Regions from separate parts of the Absiella sp. AM29-15 genome, predicted to be linked through region 2. Evidence: riboswitches for the same ligand, from Rfam matches in the RefSeq annotation. Region 2 holds a riboswitch; the other holds the start of a gene.
The links. Region 2 has a riboswitch for cyclic di-GMP ahead of DW761_RS07735 (diguanylate cyclase domain-containing protein). Riboswitches for the same ligand answer to the same signal wherever they lie in the genome.
Positions count from the first base shown of each region.

Region 1: another riboswitch for cyclic di-GMP. It lies ahead of DW761_RS02670 (hypothetical protein); the one in region 2 lies ahead of DW761_RS07735 (diguanylate cyclase domain-containing protein).

Region 1 is NZ_QVFL01000002.1:120,917-130,680, reverse strand. It holds gene DW761_RS02700 (ABC transporter ATP-binding protein) at 1-60, opposite strand, end outside; gene DW761_RS02695 (branched-chain amino acid ABC transporter permease) at 62-1,018, opposite strand; gene DW761_RS02690 (branched-chain amino acid ABC transporter permease) at 1,031-1,912, opposite strand; gene DW761_RS02685 (ABC transporter substrate-binding protein) at 2,001-3,182, opposite strand; gene DW761_RS02680 (hypothetical protein) at 3,413-4,810, opposite strand; gene DW761_RS02675 (hypothetical protein) at 4,782-5,768, opposite strand; gene DW761_RS02670 (hypothetical protein) at 6,022-6,237, opposite strand; cyclic di-GMP riboswitch class I at 6,271-6,355, opposite strand; gene glmS (glutamine--fructose-6-phosphate transaminase (isomerizing)) at 6,822-8,636, shown strand; gene DW761_RS02660 (site-2 protease family protein) at 8,745-9,386, opposite strand; gene DW761_RS02655 (FtsX-like permease family protein) at 9,487-9,764, opposite strand, start outside.
Region 2 is NZ_QVFL01000006.1:55,013-64,776, forward strand. It holds gene DW761_RS07730 (CheR family methyltransferase) at 1-2,642, opposite strand, end outside; gene DW761_RS07735 (diguanylate cyclase domain-containing protein) at 2,587-5,070, opposite strand; cyclic di-GMP riboswitch class I at 5,136-5,210, opposite strand; gene DW761_RS07740 (serine dehydratase subunit alpha family protein) at 5,291-6,571, opposite strand; gene DW761_RS07745 (ABC transporter ATP-binding protein) at 6,633-7,292, opposite strand; gene DW761_RS07750 (ABC transporter permease) at 7,302-8,756, opposite strand; gene DW761_RS07755 (YitT family protein) at 8,848-9,711, opposite strand.

The sequences.
Region 1 (9,764 bases), on a different contig from region 2:
GGAATTTGCACAAAGACCATCAAAGTTCTTTGTTAATTTTTTTACAGAAAGTAAAGGCATATTAATCTACCTCCTTTTTCTTTTTCCACTTCGCAGGAAGAAAATCTGTGATTTCTTTATTGCCGAATAATCCCTGTGGTCGATATACCATGATTAAGATAATCGCTAATGCATAAATGATCATACGAATTTCCGCATAACTCTGTAAGAACAGGTTGATTAATCCTAATACGATTGCCGCAAGGATACTTCCAGATAGAGAACCCATTCCACCAAATACAACGATAACCAAAATATCGATGGATTTCATAAATCCAAATGTAGATGGTTTTAATACATAGAAATAAGAAGCATATAATGCACCAGCTATGGATGCCAGTACAGCACCAATAACAAATGCCAATGTTTTATATTTTGTTGTATTGATACCCATAGATTCACTGGCAATTTCATCTTCACGTACAGAAATACAGGCACGTCCATGTGAAGAACGAACAAAGTTGTGTACAACCAGAATGCTAATGACGATAAAAATAAATACTAATGGAAATGTTGTCAGTTTAGGAATACTGCTTAAGCCAGCAGCACCACCTGTGATTTCCATATTCTGAATTGCAATACGAATGACTTCTGAAAAGCCTAATGTTGCAATGGCAAGATAATCTCCACGCAAACGAAGAGTTGGAATAGCAACGATTAAAGCAACAATAGATGTAATGATTGCACCAATCAACATTCCTAAGAATAATCCTCCCATATTAGGGATTTTCAATAATGTAATAGCTGCACAATATGCGCCAATTGACATAAAACCTGCATGTCCTAAAGAGAACTGTCCGGTAAAACCGATAATCAGGTTAAGTCCTAATGCTAATATAATATTTATACCGATTGTAATGATTGTTACCTGATAAGTATTTGGAATCAAATTTCCCATAATCATTGCCTGAAAGATACCAAAGATCACACATGCAATGATGGTCCATATCAAATTGCGTTTTGTAAATTGATTTTTCATAGACGATTCCTCCTAAACTTTCTCTTTCACATTTTTACCAAGTAAACCACTTGGTTTGATGATCAGAATAATGATCAGGATCAGATATACAACAGCATCTTTTACCATTGAGAAGCCATATCCACTAGCTAATGTTTCAAGAATACCGATAGCCTCTCCACCTAGCATTGCGCCAGGAATAATTCCGATACCACCAAATACTGCGGCGATAAATGCTTTCAGACCTGGTATCATACCCATTAAAGGGTCAATAGAGTTATAATACATACCAATCATAACACCAGCAGCACCGGCTAATGCACTACCAATGGCGAAAGTAAATGAAATTGTGTGATTTACATTGATTCCCATTAATTCTGCTGCATCAGGATCTGTAGACACAGCACGCATTGCTTTACCGATTTTGGTTTTCTTAACGATCAACTGTAAAGCAATCATTAATACAATAGAAGTAATGAAAATCATAATCTGATGATTACTGATTTGAAGTCCAGCAACGGTATACACTTCTTTAGGGAAGAAATCAGCTGGATATGTACGAATGTTTGGTCCCATTACATACATCATTGCATATTCCATAAATAAGGAAACGCCAATTGCAGTTATCAAAGATGTAATTCTTGATGCGTGACGTAATGGCTTATATGCAATCTTTTCAATTAGTACACCTGTAAACATACAGATCAACATTGCGATAATCAAAGTTGGGAAAAATCCTAACCCCCATGATGTAGAAGCAAAGAAACCAACATATGCACCTAACATATAAATATCACCATGTGCAAAGTTAATTAATTTGATAATTCCATAGACCATGGTATAACCTAGAGCGATCAATGCGAAAATACTACCTACCGACAGACCATTGATCAGCTGTTGTAAAAATATTGTCATACGAATACCCCTTCCTATATACATTTGAAACGTCAAATAAGGTGAAAGTGCGCTTTCACCTTATTTATGTTGTTTATCAAATATCTTCTTATTTTGTTACATCAACATCAACAGCAGAAGCCTGTTCGCCATCTTTTAATTCAACGAATTTAATTGATTTAATAGGTGTGTGATCATCATCCATTGAGAATGTTCCTGTAACACCTGTGAAGTCTTTATATGCAGCAATTGCATTTGTAATTGCTTCTGGATCATCACTACCAGCTTTTTCGATTGCATCTTTAACAAAGTAAGCTAAGTCATATCCTAATGCAGCAAATGTATCAGGAGCTTTGTCATATTCATCTTTATAAGCTTTCAAGAATGCATCAACTTTTTCGTTCTTTTCTGTAGTAGAGAAGTGAGTAGTGAAGAATACGTTATTTAATTTATCTGCACCAACAACTTCTTTTAATTTAGGTGAATCAAATCCATCAGGTCCTAAGATTGGTTTTTCAATACCAGCTTCACGAGCCTGTTTTACGATCTGACTTGCTTCTTCATAATAACCTGGAATCAACATTGCATCATAATCTTTGCCTTTGATTTTTGTTAATACAGAACTGAATTCTTTATCACCCTGTGTATAGCTTTCATTTCCAACAATGTTTCCACCTAATTTTTTGAATTCATCAGAGAATACTTTTGTTAAACCTTTTGCATAATCACTTGAGTTATCAGAATATACTAATACATTTTTCCATCCTTTATCAAAAGCAGCTTTTGCTAATGCTTTCCCCTGGAATGAATCAGAGTAACAAATTTTAAAGCCATATGGCTGTACACTTCCATCAGTTTTCAAAGTCGCATCATCTGCTGTAGCTGAAGCTGAAAGTGTTGGAATTTTGTTTTCTGAAGCCATTTCAAATGCCTGTTTTGTCAATGATGAAATTGCAGGTCCTAAAATAACCTTAGATCCATCCTGTACCAACTGATTATAAACGGTTGGCATGTCTGTATCACTTGTTTTATTATCCAATACATCTAAATCAATTTTCTTTTGTTTGTCGCCGACTTTTACACCACCAGCAGCATTGATTTCTTTAACAGCTAATTTAATGCCCTCAACGTGACTTGTTCCATAAGTAGCTGCTGTTCCTGTTTGTTCATAGTTTACGCCCCATTTAACTGAATCTCCATTAGAGCCTTCATCTTTACTGCCGCAACCAGTCATTGTAAATGCCATTGCCGCACATGCTGCCATTGCAACATATTTCTTAAAATTTCCCATGTTTTTCTCTCCTTCTCTTTTTTTTCTTTCCTCAAAATAATCAATACGTTTAATTGATTAACAATATTATAGCGCATTGAAATTACATTGCAAGTGTTTTCTGCAAATTTTTACAATAATTTTCAGTAATGCTATCATTTTATTTCAAAGTATTCTAAAATAGTTAAAACCTCCTGTTTTTCATAAATAAAGGAGTGAACCTGGGCAAAGTCCACTCCTTCTCGTGATAATTAATATTTACTCATACCTCTTCGACGAAGATAATTTTTTATTGGTTTATAATAATACAACAATAAAGCCGGAATCAACAGACATAATAATCTTCCAAATATCGTATTTGCAAATAGCAGCAGTACACCAAGCCAAGGATTTCTTCCTGTAAGCGTTCCATACACATCTTCCTTGCGTATGATGATATCCTGCTTTTGGGCTGTATGCTTTCTGGTTTCTACAACCATATTATGATTTTCATCGATTGTTTTGATAAATCCTGTCCTTGGACCCTCTTTTGTTTCGTAAAGAATGATTTCATTTTCATATACTTCATCTGTACGTCCAATGGAATCAAAGAATGCCAGATCATTACAAAGTAAATCAGGTTCCATTTCATCTGTTTCTACTATATATGCAATTTTACCAAATGCCTCTGATTTTTTCTCAGGTGATGCAGTGGAAACATATAATACAAATAGATTCACAACAATGCTGCAGGTAATCGCAGCAATCAAAACAGTCATAACCAGCTGATCAAATCCCTTATGACGCTGATTTCTTACGAATTGATTTACAATATCTTCATAGCTGTCTTGTTTCGGTATCACGATACGAACGCCATCATCTAAATCCATGTCTTTTTCATAAAAGGGGAAATTTGTATATTGGGATATCTTTTGAGCACGCACGACCAACGTGATCAAAGCGATGATGACAACGATCAGAAAGTAGAATAAGTAATTTGACTGTCCAAAGTAATCAAACAGATGGGTAATGTTCTGCATACTGACAGGATCACTTATCAAATTATAGTAGCCACTGCTTAAGCGTAATATCCAAATGATGATTGCACTGATCACAATGACATATCTTGCGTCACGCTGTTCTGTTATAAATAGCGAACATTCCATCGTAACGACCGTAACAAATATGATATCAACAAGCCCTACCATATAGAGCGATATCATGTAATTCACAATGAATGGATATTGTAACAACATGGTCAACAGGATAGTAACGATATATCCTATTGTATAGTAGATAACGATTTCCTTTAAACGTATCAACAACTTGGTCAAAATCATCTTCAACGGATCATATCCGTTTTTTGCCAGTGTGTACCATTTATTTGCTGATATCTCCGCAAATGTAAGTAAATCGAAATAGCGTATCATATAGACAATATACATAGTGAAAGCAACTAAAACATAAAGACTAATCGTAGAAAAATAGCTTGGCATCATAAACTGTGGAACACTTTGTGACAGGACACTGCGCGTTAATGCCTGTAACACCAGATGAATAATAAAAGAAAGAATAGCAATACTCACTCCGTACCATAGAATGCTTTGACTTTTTCTTTTCTTTTCAATATATGACAATTTTCTATCCGTTTGTTTTACTATTTTGTTCATACTGATATACGATCTCTTTCCACGCGTTTTCAACACAATATGGGTGCTGTTCTATAAACTTTGGGTAGTAGTAGTTCTTTCCCAGCGTTGCACATATTGCATCATATCCAGCAATATTATTATGCTGATCCCAAACTTCTAATCGATTGCCATTTCTGCGATATTCATAATCGGGCATTGTTTTCATTAGATATTCTTCCATTTCCTTTGCACGATCGTCCCTTATGATTGCACACAGGTGATCCCAAGTTTTGATAAAATCCTGTACGGGAGAATTACAAAGAAATCTACCATCATACAAGGGGGAAATATGGGTTGCACAGGCTTCTATCATTTTGTAATCAAAAGAAGAAAATAACAATGTCCGTTTTTGTCTTTGCAATTCCTGACATATCGTTTGAATCGCAAGAATACATTTCTCATCATAATATAATCTTGCTAAATTCCAGATAATCAGTTTGCTTTCTGTATAGTAACCAGCCATTAATTCCACTACGCTTTTTTCTGGTGGAGTTAATGTACTGATTTCTCTTTCACTTAAATAACCTAGATTAACATCCAGCAAATCTTTGGCAATCTGATGCTTCCTTTCATCAATACTGCCAGGCTCCTTTGCTGTAATAAATGTGAGATATTCAAGAACACTCATGTTCTCAAACATCATGTTTGTACTTCCTATATAGTAGACATGCGGTAAAATCAAACGTTTTTTCCGCATCATCCCTGTCTCATTTAAAACACATCTGCCATCTTTATACGGTCTGGCATTCGCAACGATTTCAAGAAACAAACGCACTTCAAATGCTTTATTTCCAATAATCGCCCAGATTTCGCCTTCTAAAGCTTCAAAATTCAGGTCCTGAAATACTTGGACAGGCTGCTCGTTATCCTTTTGGTAAAATTCCATACTTGCAACATGTTCCATCAGAACACTTTGTTTTCTCCTCTGTTCCTCCATACGCCACACCTATTTCATTTCCACAGATGGATATGACAGTTTCCAACTGTTTACGCAATTCTCAGCGTTCATATGCCATCAACAGGAAAAACAGTCCTTTCCCTACACACTAATCATAACTTCCAGGGACACAGACTGTCAAACGTTACTTTTATTTTTACGTTCCTGTCTATCAGCAATAATCGCTTTTCGGCCACTATTTGGTTATTTATTAAATTTTGACAACTCGTTTCCAGCTTATGATTTCACTATCCTAGCCGATAGCGAATCCTAAGACTTTCTCGTTAAATATGCTTTTCTTAATAAACGCCGCTGGAATTTGATTGTCTAGGGAAGGTGTATGTAAAAATATCCATTTAGCCAAAATGTTTGTCTTCATTACCTTAGCGTTTCTGCATATAGCCTTTATGCAGCTTTCCGCATTCCCATTTGGAAGTGCCAACGCACCATCAAATAAAGTTTTTTTCATGTTTCTCTCTCCTCCATTAAACATGCTTTATTCTTCGGCAACTGGCTGTCGTATTTTCTAATAAATAGACCCTATAGCTTTGCGTCACCAGATCACTCTGGCTTTGCCTTGTTTCCTCCAAGTGGTATATACCACTTGGTCTATACCAATTATAGACCATGTCTTATTTTAATGCAAGCGTTTACTTAAAATTTTTATCGTTTTTTTGTAAAAATCGCTTTCATTTGTTACAAATCTTTTTCAAAACTCCAATTTTCCTTATAGTAACGGCATATATTTCAATAACCTGCTCTTTTTTTTATCTATGGAATTGTATATATGTCCTATACTTCTCATAAAAAAACCTATTGCAATTTCAAATAATCATAGTATACTAATACCAGTTATTATTTTTACCAAGGAGGATCGTGGGTAGTAATAATGAGCGCCTGGACCTACGGGTTGACGAGGATAACAGTTATCGAAAGATTCGGCGGGTACTGTTACGGTTATTGTGGATCGAAAGAGAATAGACAAAAGCAACATCATAATGCTACAAAAACTATTCTCAACACACTATTTTTTATCATGGAGGAACATAAAATATGTGTGGAATAATTGGCTATGTGGGATCAGAGAAGATCTCAAATAGTGTTTTGATTGCGGGTTTACACGCCTTAGAATACCGTGGGTATGACTCTGCAGGATTAGCACTGGCACAAAATGATCAGGTAACAATTATCAAAGCAAAAGGAAATGTCAGCTTTTTAGAGGAAAAGCTTAAAAAGATGAACACAAAAGGAACAACATTGGGAATTGCCCACACACGTTGGGCAACGCATGGTGAACCAAATGAAACAAACAGCCATCCCCATCAAAGTGGATTGGTAACGCTTGTTCATAATGGTATTATTGAAAATTATAATACGATCAAAGAAGAACTGGAAAACGCAGGTTATGATTTTTATTCACAAACAGATAGTGAAATTGCGGCAGCTTATATTGACTATTGTTATTTTCTGACAAAAGATAAAGTGTCTGCTTTAACGAAAGCTTATCAGCATTTCAAAGGAAGTTTTGCATTTGCTATCATCTTTCAGGATGAACTGGATGTAATATATGCTATGCGAAAGAATTCACCGCTTGTTTTAGGTGTTGGTGAACATCAGAACTTTCTGGCAAGCGATATTTCAGCTTTCTTAAAATATACAAACCAATATATTGTATTAGAACATGAAGAAATTGCTGTTCTTCATAAAGATCAAATTACCATTCAAAATCTGAATGGTGATCTGTTGGATAAAGAAATACAAACTAGTGAAATGGATATCACAGATATCCAAAAGGGCGGCTATGAACACTTTATGTTGAAAGAAATTCATGAAGAACCAGATGTTGTGAAAAAAACAATCGATTCACTTATGCAAAATAATCTATTGGATCTATTGAATACAATGCCCAATTTAAAACAATATGATCAAATACATATCATTGCCTGTGGCAGTGCCATGTATGCTGGTATGATAGCGAAATCCTTGATTGAATCAAGAGCACGCATTCATGTAGATTGTATCTGTGCAAGTGAATATCGTTATGCAAATCCTATTTATTCAGGCAACACATTAGCCATCTTCATTAGTCAATCTGGTGAAACTGCGGACACAATAGCTGCTTTACAACTAGCAAAAGCAAATGATGTCGCAACCCTGGCAATCGTCAATGTCATTGGTTCTACTATAGCACGTGATGCTGATCATGTTATTTATACGAAAGCTGGACCTGAAATCTGTGTGGCAACGACAAAGGCTTATTGTACACAGGTAGCTGTCTTATCTTTACTTGCCTGCTATCTGTCCTATGTTCATGGCCATATGCAGGATGATGAAGTTATGCAGTTAAGTAAAGAAATCAAAACTTTACCGAAATTAATGCAACAGCTTATTGAAAAAGATTATTCTGCGTTTGCAAAGAAAATATATCAGCATAATGATGTGTTCTTTATCGGGCGTGGATTGGATTATTCTTTATCCATGGAAGGCAGTTTAAAACTAAAAGAGATATCTTATATACATAGTGAAGCCTATGCGGCTGGTGAATTGAAGCATGGAACGATTTCTTTAATTGAAGAAGGCACCCCTGTCATCGCACTTGCGAGTGATGAGGATTTATATGAAAAAACGATTAGTAATATCAAAGAAGTAAAAGCCCGTGGTGCTTATGTTTTATTGATCATCAGTGATGATTTACAGATAGCACATGATGGATATGATGATATTTTGCGTATACCAAAAACTGATAAATTGATTCAGGCAATACTGGGTGTTATACCATTACAGTTATTAGCTTATGAAATCGCCAGACTTCGTGGTTGTGAAATAGATCAGCCCAGAAACCTAGCTAAATCGGTTACTGTTGAATAACGGTATTTACCTGTAAAGTGCCTTGACTTCCTAATATTACACACACTTTGGTACTTTACAGTTAAATATATAAAGAAAGAAGCGACATGAATAAGCCGCTTCTTTTTCTTAGAATAAAATTTTAGATACAATATTGGAGTAGAAATCAATGATAGCAGATCTTACATAAAGTAATGGTCCATCCAACACTCCTGATAATAGAATCGCAATCATAAATATTGCGATATAGCGTTCATACTGCATAATCTTAAAGTATGTTTCTTCATCCAGAATTCCCATTAAAATCTTAGAACCATCTAGTGGTGGTAATGGTATCAGGTTAAATACGCCTAAACCAACATTCATCACAATAGAATATACACAGAAGTAATATAAGTAATTCCCAACAGGTCCATTGATGAAAAGGCCTGTTTTTATTGTCAACTGCATAAGAATGGTAAAGACAAACCCTAAGATCAGATTAGCTAATGGACCTGCCACAGCAGATTGTATCATTCCATTTTTACGATCTTTAAACATATAAGGATTGACTTGTACCGGCTTTGCCCAGCCAAAACCAAACAATACCAAACTGATAAACCCAATTGGATCAATGTGATTGATTGGATTCAATGATAATCTGCCACTTTCCTTCTGTGCGGTATCTCCTAATTTATATGCAACAAAACTATGTGCAAATTCATGAAAGGAAAAAGCAATAAATACAGCTGGTAATATATATATCCAATTTGATAATAAATCTTGTAACATGATGTATACCTCCATCCAACATATCTTACAGTATAGCAGAAATGACAGAAAAGGTAAACCATACCCATTTTTTTCACACAGGACATTTTCTATGCTATAGCTACTTTAAATCTAGACTTCGTTTACAACCGATATATGCCATCATATAGTAACGAAGATAAATCACCATATACAAAAGCATACATCCAAATGCAACCGTATAAATAGAATAGTTTCCCGGTATCCTTAGAAACAGTAAATTAACAATATATAATAATGGAAATATATACACTGCAGGCAATATCATTGGCACAAAGAAGTAGATACCAATTTGTTTACGTAGAATCGCATAGATTTCTGCCTTATCCATTCCTAATTGATGCATTAATTCATATTCAT
Region 2 (9,764 bases):
TCATAACGCCACATACTGACATCACAGTTTTCACGCTGCCAGTATATTTTTCCTTCTCTTTCAAAAGAGGAGCTTCTCATCATTCTTAAATCACTAGCTTCAAGGAATGTGATAATAATACCTTCTACCGCATTGTATTCACTACGATATGGACGAATACGGACCAACCAGTATTTTCCATCTACTTCATAAATTTCCTTATCCACATTTTCCAATGTTTTCTGAACATGACGAACATCATCCTGCCAGTTTGGATAGTTATCCATCAAAGACAGATGGGAAATCGGGCGTCCAATATCCATATCCATGATATGGGTAATCTTGGATACGACTGGTGTTAGTTTTCTGATTTTTAAATCATTGTCCAGATACATTGCGCCAACCTCTACATTGATTAATAAATTATCCAGATCGGTATTCAAACGGGTCAATTCATCAATCTTGCTTTGGTATTCGCTATTCACGGTATATAATTCCTCGTTCACACTTTGTAATTCTTCATTGGTGCTTTGTAACTCTTCATTGGCTGCGACCAGTTCTTCATTGCTGGATTGCAGTTCTTCATTGGTTGTTTCTAATTCTTCAATAGTAGCCTGCAGGTTTTCTTTACTGATACGCAATTCTTCCTCCAGCTCCATAATACGCTTGCCGATTTCCTGATTGCTGTCGATATATGTGAATTTTTCTTCTTTTTTTGCTTCTTTGATTTCAAAAGTTAAAAGATAGAAAGCTGTTTTTGCAACTGTTAAGGTATAGCCATTGATCAAAATATTCTTTCCTTCAAATTCTGGGATATCGCTGGCACACATGGTTGCGACATTATCTTCTCCGGCATGTAATCTTCTCACAACACCATTCACAAACAAGCCAAGACCACCTGGCAAATTCGCATATAGATTCTGTGAGAATACACCTGGTTTAAAGCGCAGGATACGATGGATATCACTACCCATATAAATGATGTTATCCACATCATTGATGATAATGCTTGGTGGTGACATCGCAGAAAAAGCAGATTCTACAATCTTTTCTACCTTAATGCCATGATTATCAATATTACGATAGTCACTGGTTCTAAGAATACTGGAGAAATGCTCGGTTAAACCATTTGCGTTGATAATCATATTACTGGTTGGACGAATATCTTCTTTCTGACGATAGATCTTCCATTTACGGGAAATCACTTCAAAGGATTCATTCATTTCTCCTATGGATTCACTGCTTCCCATAAACAGATAGCCGCTGTTGTTTAATGCGTAATAGAAGCGATACAACAGTTCCTGCTGTACATGGGTTTTCAAATAGATAAACAGATTACGACATATAATCATATTTAATTTAGAGAATGGTGGATCATTTAATACATTATGTGCAGAGAAGATGATCATCTTACGTATATCTGCATTAATACGATACCCGCTGTCCTGTTTTGTAAAGTATTTTTTCAACAGGTAAGGATCGATATCCATGGCAACACTTGCGGAGTAGATTCCTTGTGAAGCAACTGCCAGTGCATTGCGGTCGATATCCGTCGCAAAGATCTTGATTTCATAATCCAAATGATTACTTTCCAGATATTCATTTAACAACATCGCAATAGAATATACTTCTTCTCCTGTAGAACATGCCACAGACCAGATACGAATCGTCTGGTTGACTGCTTTCATTTTTGGAATGACATTCTTTGCGATAAAATCAAAGGCTTCCGCATCCCTGAAGAATCCTGTAACACCAATCAATAATTCTTTAAACAGGGTTTCTTTTTCCTGATCACTGCCACTTAAATAATTCAGATATTCTTCTAGATTATGGAACTGATTGATACTGACACGACGTTCCATTCTTCGTACCAGAGTATTTTCCTTATAATTGGAGAAATCCATATGACAGTATTCTTTTAAAACATCTAAGATCTTAGATAATGTATCTTTATGTAAAGGCTGTTCATTGGCTTCATCTGGATGCATATATGGATGTTGGATAAATCCCGTCATTGCTTTTGACATCTTTCCAGGAGGCAATACATAATCGCTTAATCCAGTTGCGATACTGCTTAATGGCATACTGTTGAATGCGGCAGTTTTAGGTTCTTGTACCATAATCATACCACCATACTCTTTGATATCACGAATACCTAAAGAGCCATCACTTCCAGCACCACTTAAAACGATGGCAATGGCATATTTGCCACAATCTCTTGCAAGGGATCGAAAGAAATTATCGATGGCAAGATTAATCCCATTGATATTGTTTTGTTCATCTAATTTCAAATGTCCATGATGAATCGTCAATTCCTTTTTTGGCGGAATCAGATAGACATGATTTGGTTTTACCTCTTCATCATCACTCGCCACATGGACTTCCATCTTGGTATAGCGGGCAAGCAGCTCGCTCATTAAACTCTTATAATCTGGTGACAAGTGCTGGATTACCACAAAGGCACATCCTGAATCATCTGGCATGCTTTTAAAGAAATCCTGTAATGCTTCTAATCCACCGGCACTTGCTCCCACACCGACTACATAAAACGCTTCATTCTCAGACTTATTTTCCTTTTTTACAATTTCCATAGCTCCACCTTCTTTATTAAACTGTTTCTTCGCATATATGATATGTGCTGCGTCCACTGCGTTTTGCTTCATATAATAACTCATCGGCTTTTCGCATCGCATTTTCCAATGAGGCGTTTTCTTTCACAAATACAACGCCCATACTCATTGTCACATCTACGTTTTTTGCATCTTCATATTTTTTCTCATGCATTTCTTTTAATGCCCGCTCACATAGAAGTGCAATCTCTTCCTTATTGGTATTCTGGATAAACAATAAGAATTCATCTCCGCCAAGGCGTGCAACGATTCCTTCATGGAATACATGTTTTAATATCGATGCAGTTTCAATCAATACATGATCTCCCGCAAAATGACCAAATTCATCATTTACTTGTTTGAATTTATCTAGATCTGCCATAATGATGGCACCACCCTGTTTGGATAATGCATGATTGATTTCTTTAAATCCTCCAGCACGATTATAGATGCCTGTCAAAGAATCCGTCGTGCTTTCTTTATACAACTGTTCCTTTTCATTGATCTGCTGCTGGATATCTAAAATCTTGCCAATCGCATAAACTGGTCGATGTCCATAGTTTCCTATATCATAAATAATTTTAATTACCAGCTGATACCAGCGTTCACTGCCATCCAGCATACGTATCAAAACTTCTTCATGACGATCTAACGCATTTTCCAGATATTCTTCTAATACCGTCAATACCATATGTTCATTGGTTTCCTGTTTTGCGGATTCATCTTTGAAATGCTCAATCATTTCTTCATTTGCAATCTTTCCGATGCCTTCTTTACTGATTTTCATTGTATCTTTTTCAAAATCATATTCAAAGGTCATTTCTCCAGTGATTATCGATAACATCTGATATCGCTGATATTCCAATTCAATGGCACGCTGTACTTCAAAACGATGCCGGTAATACATAAAGATTGCGCCAACAATTCCCGCAATCAACAATAATGCGACAAAACTAACACCGGCGATATGCTCATTCAAAAAATCCTTTAAATGAAAGCTTTCTTCCACGTAGGCATTCTTATAAATATAGCGGTTTAATTTTTCACTGTCTATCGTACGTATCCCTTTATTTAAAATACTGATCAGACGGGAATCTGTATTTTTAGATACCCCGAATGCATATTGATTCAATAAATATTCCGGTACAGAAAAAGTACTGAGGTTGTCCAAATGCAGCTTGTTGGTATAATACGTCAGCTGATATGGATTGATATATGCATAATCAACTTCCCGCTCATTTAATGCTTCTAATAAATCTTCGATATTGTTGTAGCGTTTATCTTCGTTTGCTTCCGCAATTGCGGGTGTATTTAAATAGGTGGTCCCTTTGATTTTGTCCTTTAATTCATTAGGATCCAGATTTTTATTCATAACCAGCATGATATCACTTACTAGCCATGGAGAAGTAAATGTGACATCCAATGTTTCTGCCTGCGATGCATCAAATGGTAATCCCATCAAAACAGAGGCTTCTCTGTTTTTTATTTTATTTTTATATTCTTCATATGTTTTTACCATTTCATATTCAAATTTCATTCCCGTATTTTCAGAAATAAAATCCAGAATATCCTTGCCGATTCCTACCGCTTCTCCATTTTTAGAATCTTCAATCGGCGCATTGTTTTCAAGTACCAATACCTTGATGGTACCATTTTCTTTGATGAATTCTTTTTCTTTGCTGTTTAGATGAATCTCCCCACACATATTTTCAAAATAACGATTATACAGTGTGGTTGTCAATAATGGATTCATTTTAGAAAGATCTAGAATTGCCTGATTCAATTCCGTTACGATTTCTGTATTTCCTTTGGTCGTCGCAAAATAGAATGCATCCGGTGAAAAGCGTGAAATACTTCGATAGTCCTCCGTATTTTCTAAATCTGTAAGCAGATAGGCATCCGCTTCTTCATTTTCGATTTTTTTGATTAAATCCTCTGTATCTAATGCCTCAATCTTGGTATAGGTAAATCCATTCATCGCCGCAAACTGATCCAGCTTTTCAATTCGTGTTTTCGCATTTTTATTAACGGCAATCTTTAAATCCTTTTTGGTTGCTAATGATTCCAGATTGACAAGATCACTATCATCTTTGACCGCAATAATATTATATGCATAACCATATGGCTCACTTGGATAATCATACATTTTGGCGAGTGCATCATTGTAACGCATACAGCCCAGCAAATCAATTTCCCCATCTTCCAGCTGTTTTGTTAATGTGGTCAACTGTTCATTTAAATCTCCCTTTGCTTCTACAAACTCATATTCCCAATCATTGTATTGGGCAATCTGCATCAGATAATCATAAGTATATCCATAACGATTGCCATTTTCATCCTTCATCGTCAATCCTGACTGTATCGGATATCCTACTTTAATGACCCTTCGACTTGATGCATGCATTGGCAGCATAGAAATTGTCGGCAGCAACAAAATCAGCAGAATCAATATTGTATTGCGTATGTGCTTTTTAATTTTCATTGTATTGCATCCTCCTGATTATAATAAAAAGGCTGCCAAAACAGCAACAAAAAAAAGAACATTTTTTTTGCAACTGGCTATCCCCGTGGGACCCTGTAGTTTTGCGTCTCTATCTTGCGGTAGATTTGCCTATTTATATTTTCAAATTAATTATAACCTTTTTAGGAAAAAAAGGGAATATTTTTCCTACATTCGTAGAAAATATATTCCTTTTTATCCTTTATTTATCATTTTTTATCATCAATTCTATAATTTCTTCATCGGTTCCCTTCATTCCCTTACGGGCAAGCTCTCCTACACTTTCTATTGTGGCCTTGATTCCCTTTTGAACAATGCCTTCTCCACAATAAAACTGCTTACCGCATTGATACATATAACAGCCCATAATCCCCGCATCAACGGCACTGGCGATCTTTGCGGCACAGCTTGGTTTTGCCCCATCACAGATCATACCGCTTGTAATTGCTAACGCATTGACAATCGTATGCGTAATGTTTTCATAGTTGCCACCCAAAAGATATGCAATCCCAGCACCTGCGCCAGCACCTGCACTTACTGCCCCACAATATGCAGACAATCTGCCAATGAACTGTTTTTGATAGATTGTGGATAGATTACTGATCAATAATGCCCGATATAATTCTTCTTTGCTTTTTTGCAGCTCTTTCGCATATACAATAACCGGTAAAGAAGCACTCATGCCCTGATTGCCGCTTCCACTATTAATGATGACTGGCAATTCACAACCACTCATTCTTGCATCAGAACCGGCTGCAGCCATTGCTCTTGCCTTCACCTGTACACTGTCCCCATATACTTTCAACAGCATATTGGCAATACCTGCCCCATAGCCTTTTTCAATGCCTTCCTTTGCAATCGCTGTGTTGTAATCAATCTGACGCTGCAAAATATCTTTAACATCATCTAAATCAGCGGTTAATGCGAAATCATAGATATCCTCCATGGATAAGGAAGCGTATGCTTCATCTTTTTGTTCCTTGCCACAGATACTTTTTTCAAACAGGATTTCCTGATCTTTTTCAATCAATACCACATTGCTGTGCTCCTGTGCTACTTTTACTTTACAATAAGACTTTTCATTAGATACAATCACTTCTAGCTCTAATGCATTTTCACATTTTAAAGGATGTACACGAATGCATTTTTCCTTCATGAAGGTATCAATTGCTGCACGCTGTTCTTCGCTTACCTCGCTGATAACTTCAAGATTTTTACTCGCATCTCCTGCGATAATCCCCACCACTGCCGCTACTGGAATACCTTTTCTACCACCGGTATTTGGTACGATTACACTTTTTACATTCTTGATGATGTTGCCACTGGCATAAATATCCACGGCATCAATTTCCTGATTAAATTTTTCTTTCGCAAGTGCTGCCGCAAATGCGATGGCGATTGGCTCCGTACAGCCCATTGCAGGAACCAGTTCCTTCTTTAAAATACTTACATAATCCTGATATCGCTGATCTTTTTTATCCATAATTCTACTCCTCTTCTACCTTAGTATATTTTAACATGGCAGAAAAAAAAGATATAGCCTTCTATATCTTTTTTGTGGATTTTTTCATTCGTTTTAATTCATAGATTTCATCCGCACAGGCAGCGACTTCTTTAGAGTGCGTTACCATAATGATACAATGACCCTCTTTTGCCAAGGACTTAAATATTTCAAGAATCTCAGCCTGTGTTTCCATATCCAGATTGCCTGTTGGCTCATCTGCCAAAATCACTTTTGGCTCATAAGACAAGCATCGTGCGATGGCAACTCTTTGTTGTTGACCTCCGGATAGTTTCAATATTCTGCGATTCATTTCTTCTTCATCTAATCCAACTTTTTCCAGCAGCTCTCTTGCAATCATTTTGCGGTTTTCTTTCTTACCGGCAATTTCCATGGATAATACTACATTTTCTAAAGCGGTTAAATGCATTAACAAGTTATAGTTCTGAAAGATTACACCAACATATTGACTTCGATAATGATATGGATCCATATCTGTAATATCTTTTGCATCATATAAGATTTTGCCTGATGATGGTTTGGTCAGTAAACTCATCATGGAAAGCAGCGTTGTTTTCCCTGCACCGCTTTTTCCTACAATGGCATAAATTTTTCCCTGTTTAAAGGATAAGGATACATGTTCAATAACATTTGTTTTTCCTGTATACGTATAACTAACATCTTGTAATTGTAAGATTTCCATATGATACACCTACTCTCTATCTGATAAAATCTTTAAAGGTTCATAACGTAAGATGCTCATAATCGCAACACCGCCAGACACCATTGTCAACAATACCGCAATGCCACATACTTCCAATACCACGATGATATCTGTAGCACTGCTTACTTCACGAATATATTGTTTTCCCTGTGCCATCATATCCTTTGACATTTCTTTATGATCACCTGTATCTTCTGGCATATCTTTCCCAAAATTTCCAGGACGATCATTTTGTGTTATGGTAGTGTTTTCTAACAACATATTGGTAACTGGTACACTGATACACGCACCTATGCCACTTCCTATCAGCATGGATACCATTGTCACAACAAATATCTCCAATACAAACTGACAAGCAATTTTGCGCTTATTCATGCCTATAGCCGCAAGTACACCAATTTCATATTTGCGCTCACGGATATGATATATATGAAGAACCACCAGAATCAAGCCTGCAATCACAAGTACCACAACTAAGAAAATTGTCGCATATCCACTCAGGCTTTCCAAAGGTTGAAGACTTTGTTCATATTGATTCAGGTTTTGTGATTGTATCGTATAATCATCTGATAATCCAAGATCTCTTGCCTGTGCTTCAAAAGCTTCATATGCTTCTACATTTTCAAACAGATAAGTCCCTGATACACTTGCCTTTAAAGCTTTATCACTATCCGTTTTATTTGATGCTTCCACAATCGTATCTATGGTTGTTGTACTTGTATATATCTGATTTGCAGGATCACTTCTCATAAATCCTATATCACTACTTGTTTCATTTAAGCTATAAATTCCACTAATTTTCAATTCTGTTACATCTTTGGTATTATCTGGATTTATCAGTTTTATGGTATCTCCAACAGCCAAAGTGTTATATTCTGCTAATTCTTCAGAAATGATACATGTGTCTTGATCACTTTCCAGAAACATCGTGCCCTTAGTTATACTGGCATTGCCTTCCGCAAAATTCGTCATTGCCTCCTGGGTGCTATAGCCAATAAGTGAAAAATCTGCACTGCTCATTTCTTTACCGCCAAAATTCTTTCCCATATCCGCCATATGCTCATCACTTGATGATAGTGGCTCTATGCCTTCTGCATTCATTGACAAAGTTTCTATATAGTAAAAATCTTTTACGCTTTCAGCTTTCGCATATGTTTGTAACTCTTCTAAAGAAAGTGAATGGATATTTGACAACATTTCTTTAGGATTCACATCCTCTGGATTCTCTTTGTTTCCCTGTTTCATAACAGACATACGATCAATGCCAATCGTTGCGTTAATGGTAAGCTCATCTAAGCCGGCAGCTCTTTGTTTTGCTGCTGCTTGATGAATGGATAATGAAAGGCAACAAGATAATCCAATGACGAGTGCAATGATGCCAAGCAATATATTCTTTCCCATATTTCGGCAGATGTTTCGCCATGCATTCTTTATGATATACATAATATTCCTCCTTATGCTCACCCATTATATAGAAGGAATGTGATGAAAACATGAAGAATATATGAAAAAAATAGAGATTTCAATGAAACCTCTATTCAATCGGTACCTGATAGAATCTGCCTTCGACATATTCTGTCTTTGTGACATTGATAAAACTTGATGTATCAATTTCTCTGATTCGAGTCACCAGACCTTTGACGGAATTAGAATCCACAACTGTATACAGCATCGTTCTTGGCTGTCCATAATATGTACCAATGCCATCTAAACGCGTGACTCCATGATGGGTAGAATTCTGTATTTCTTCCACAACGATTTCCGGGTTGCTGGTAATAATGAAAATCGTCATTTGTTTATAACGTTTATGAACGGTATTGATGACCTGTGTACTACAGAACTGAAAGATGATGGAATATAAAGCTTTATTCCAGCCAAATAAATATCCTGCTGCCACAAGCATTACCGCATTCATTCCCAAGATGAAATTCCATGCCGGCTGACCAGTCTTTTTACTGATCCACATAGCGATAAAATCCGTACCTCCACTACTGGCATTGCCACGAAGTGCAATACCCAAAGCGATACCCTGCAAGATACCACCAAAAATCGTAATCAACAGGATATCCTCTGTGATATTGATACTTGGCATGATATCCGCAAATAGACCGGTTAAAAATATCATCAAACAGGAAAAAATCGTAAATTTCTTTCCTACCATTTTATAGCCGATAAATGCTGGAATGGCATTTAATAAATAATACACTGGTGAATATGGAATAGCGATATCAAGATATTGATCAAAGTATCGCTGAATAAAAACCGTTAAACCTGTAAAACCACCCGGAAACAAGCCCCCAGCATTAATAAATGTATTAATGTTTACTGCACATAGAAATGACGCAATCACCACTAAAACAAACGTGGAGATATCCTTTCTATTAAACGTATCCTTCATGTCTTAACTTCTCCTTTTTCTTGTAAGCATATTTATTATACACTCATTTATAT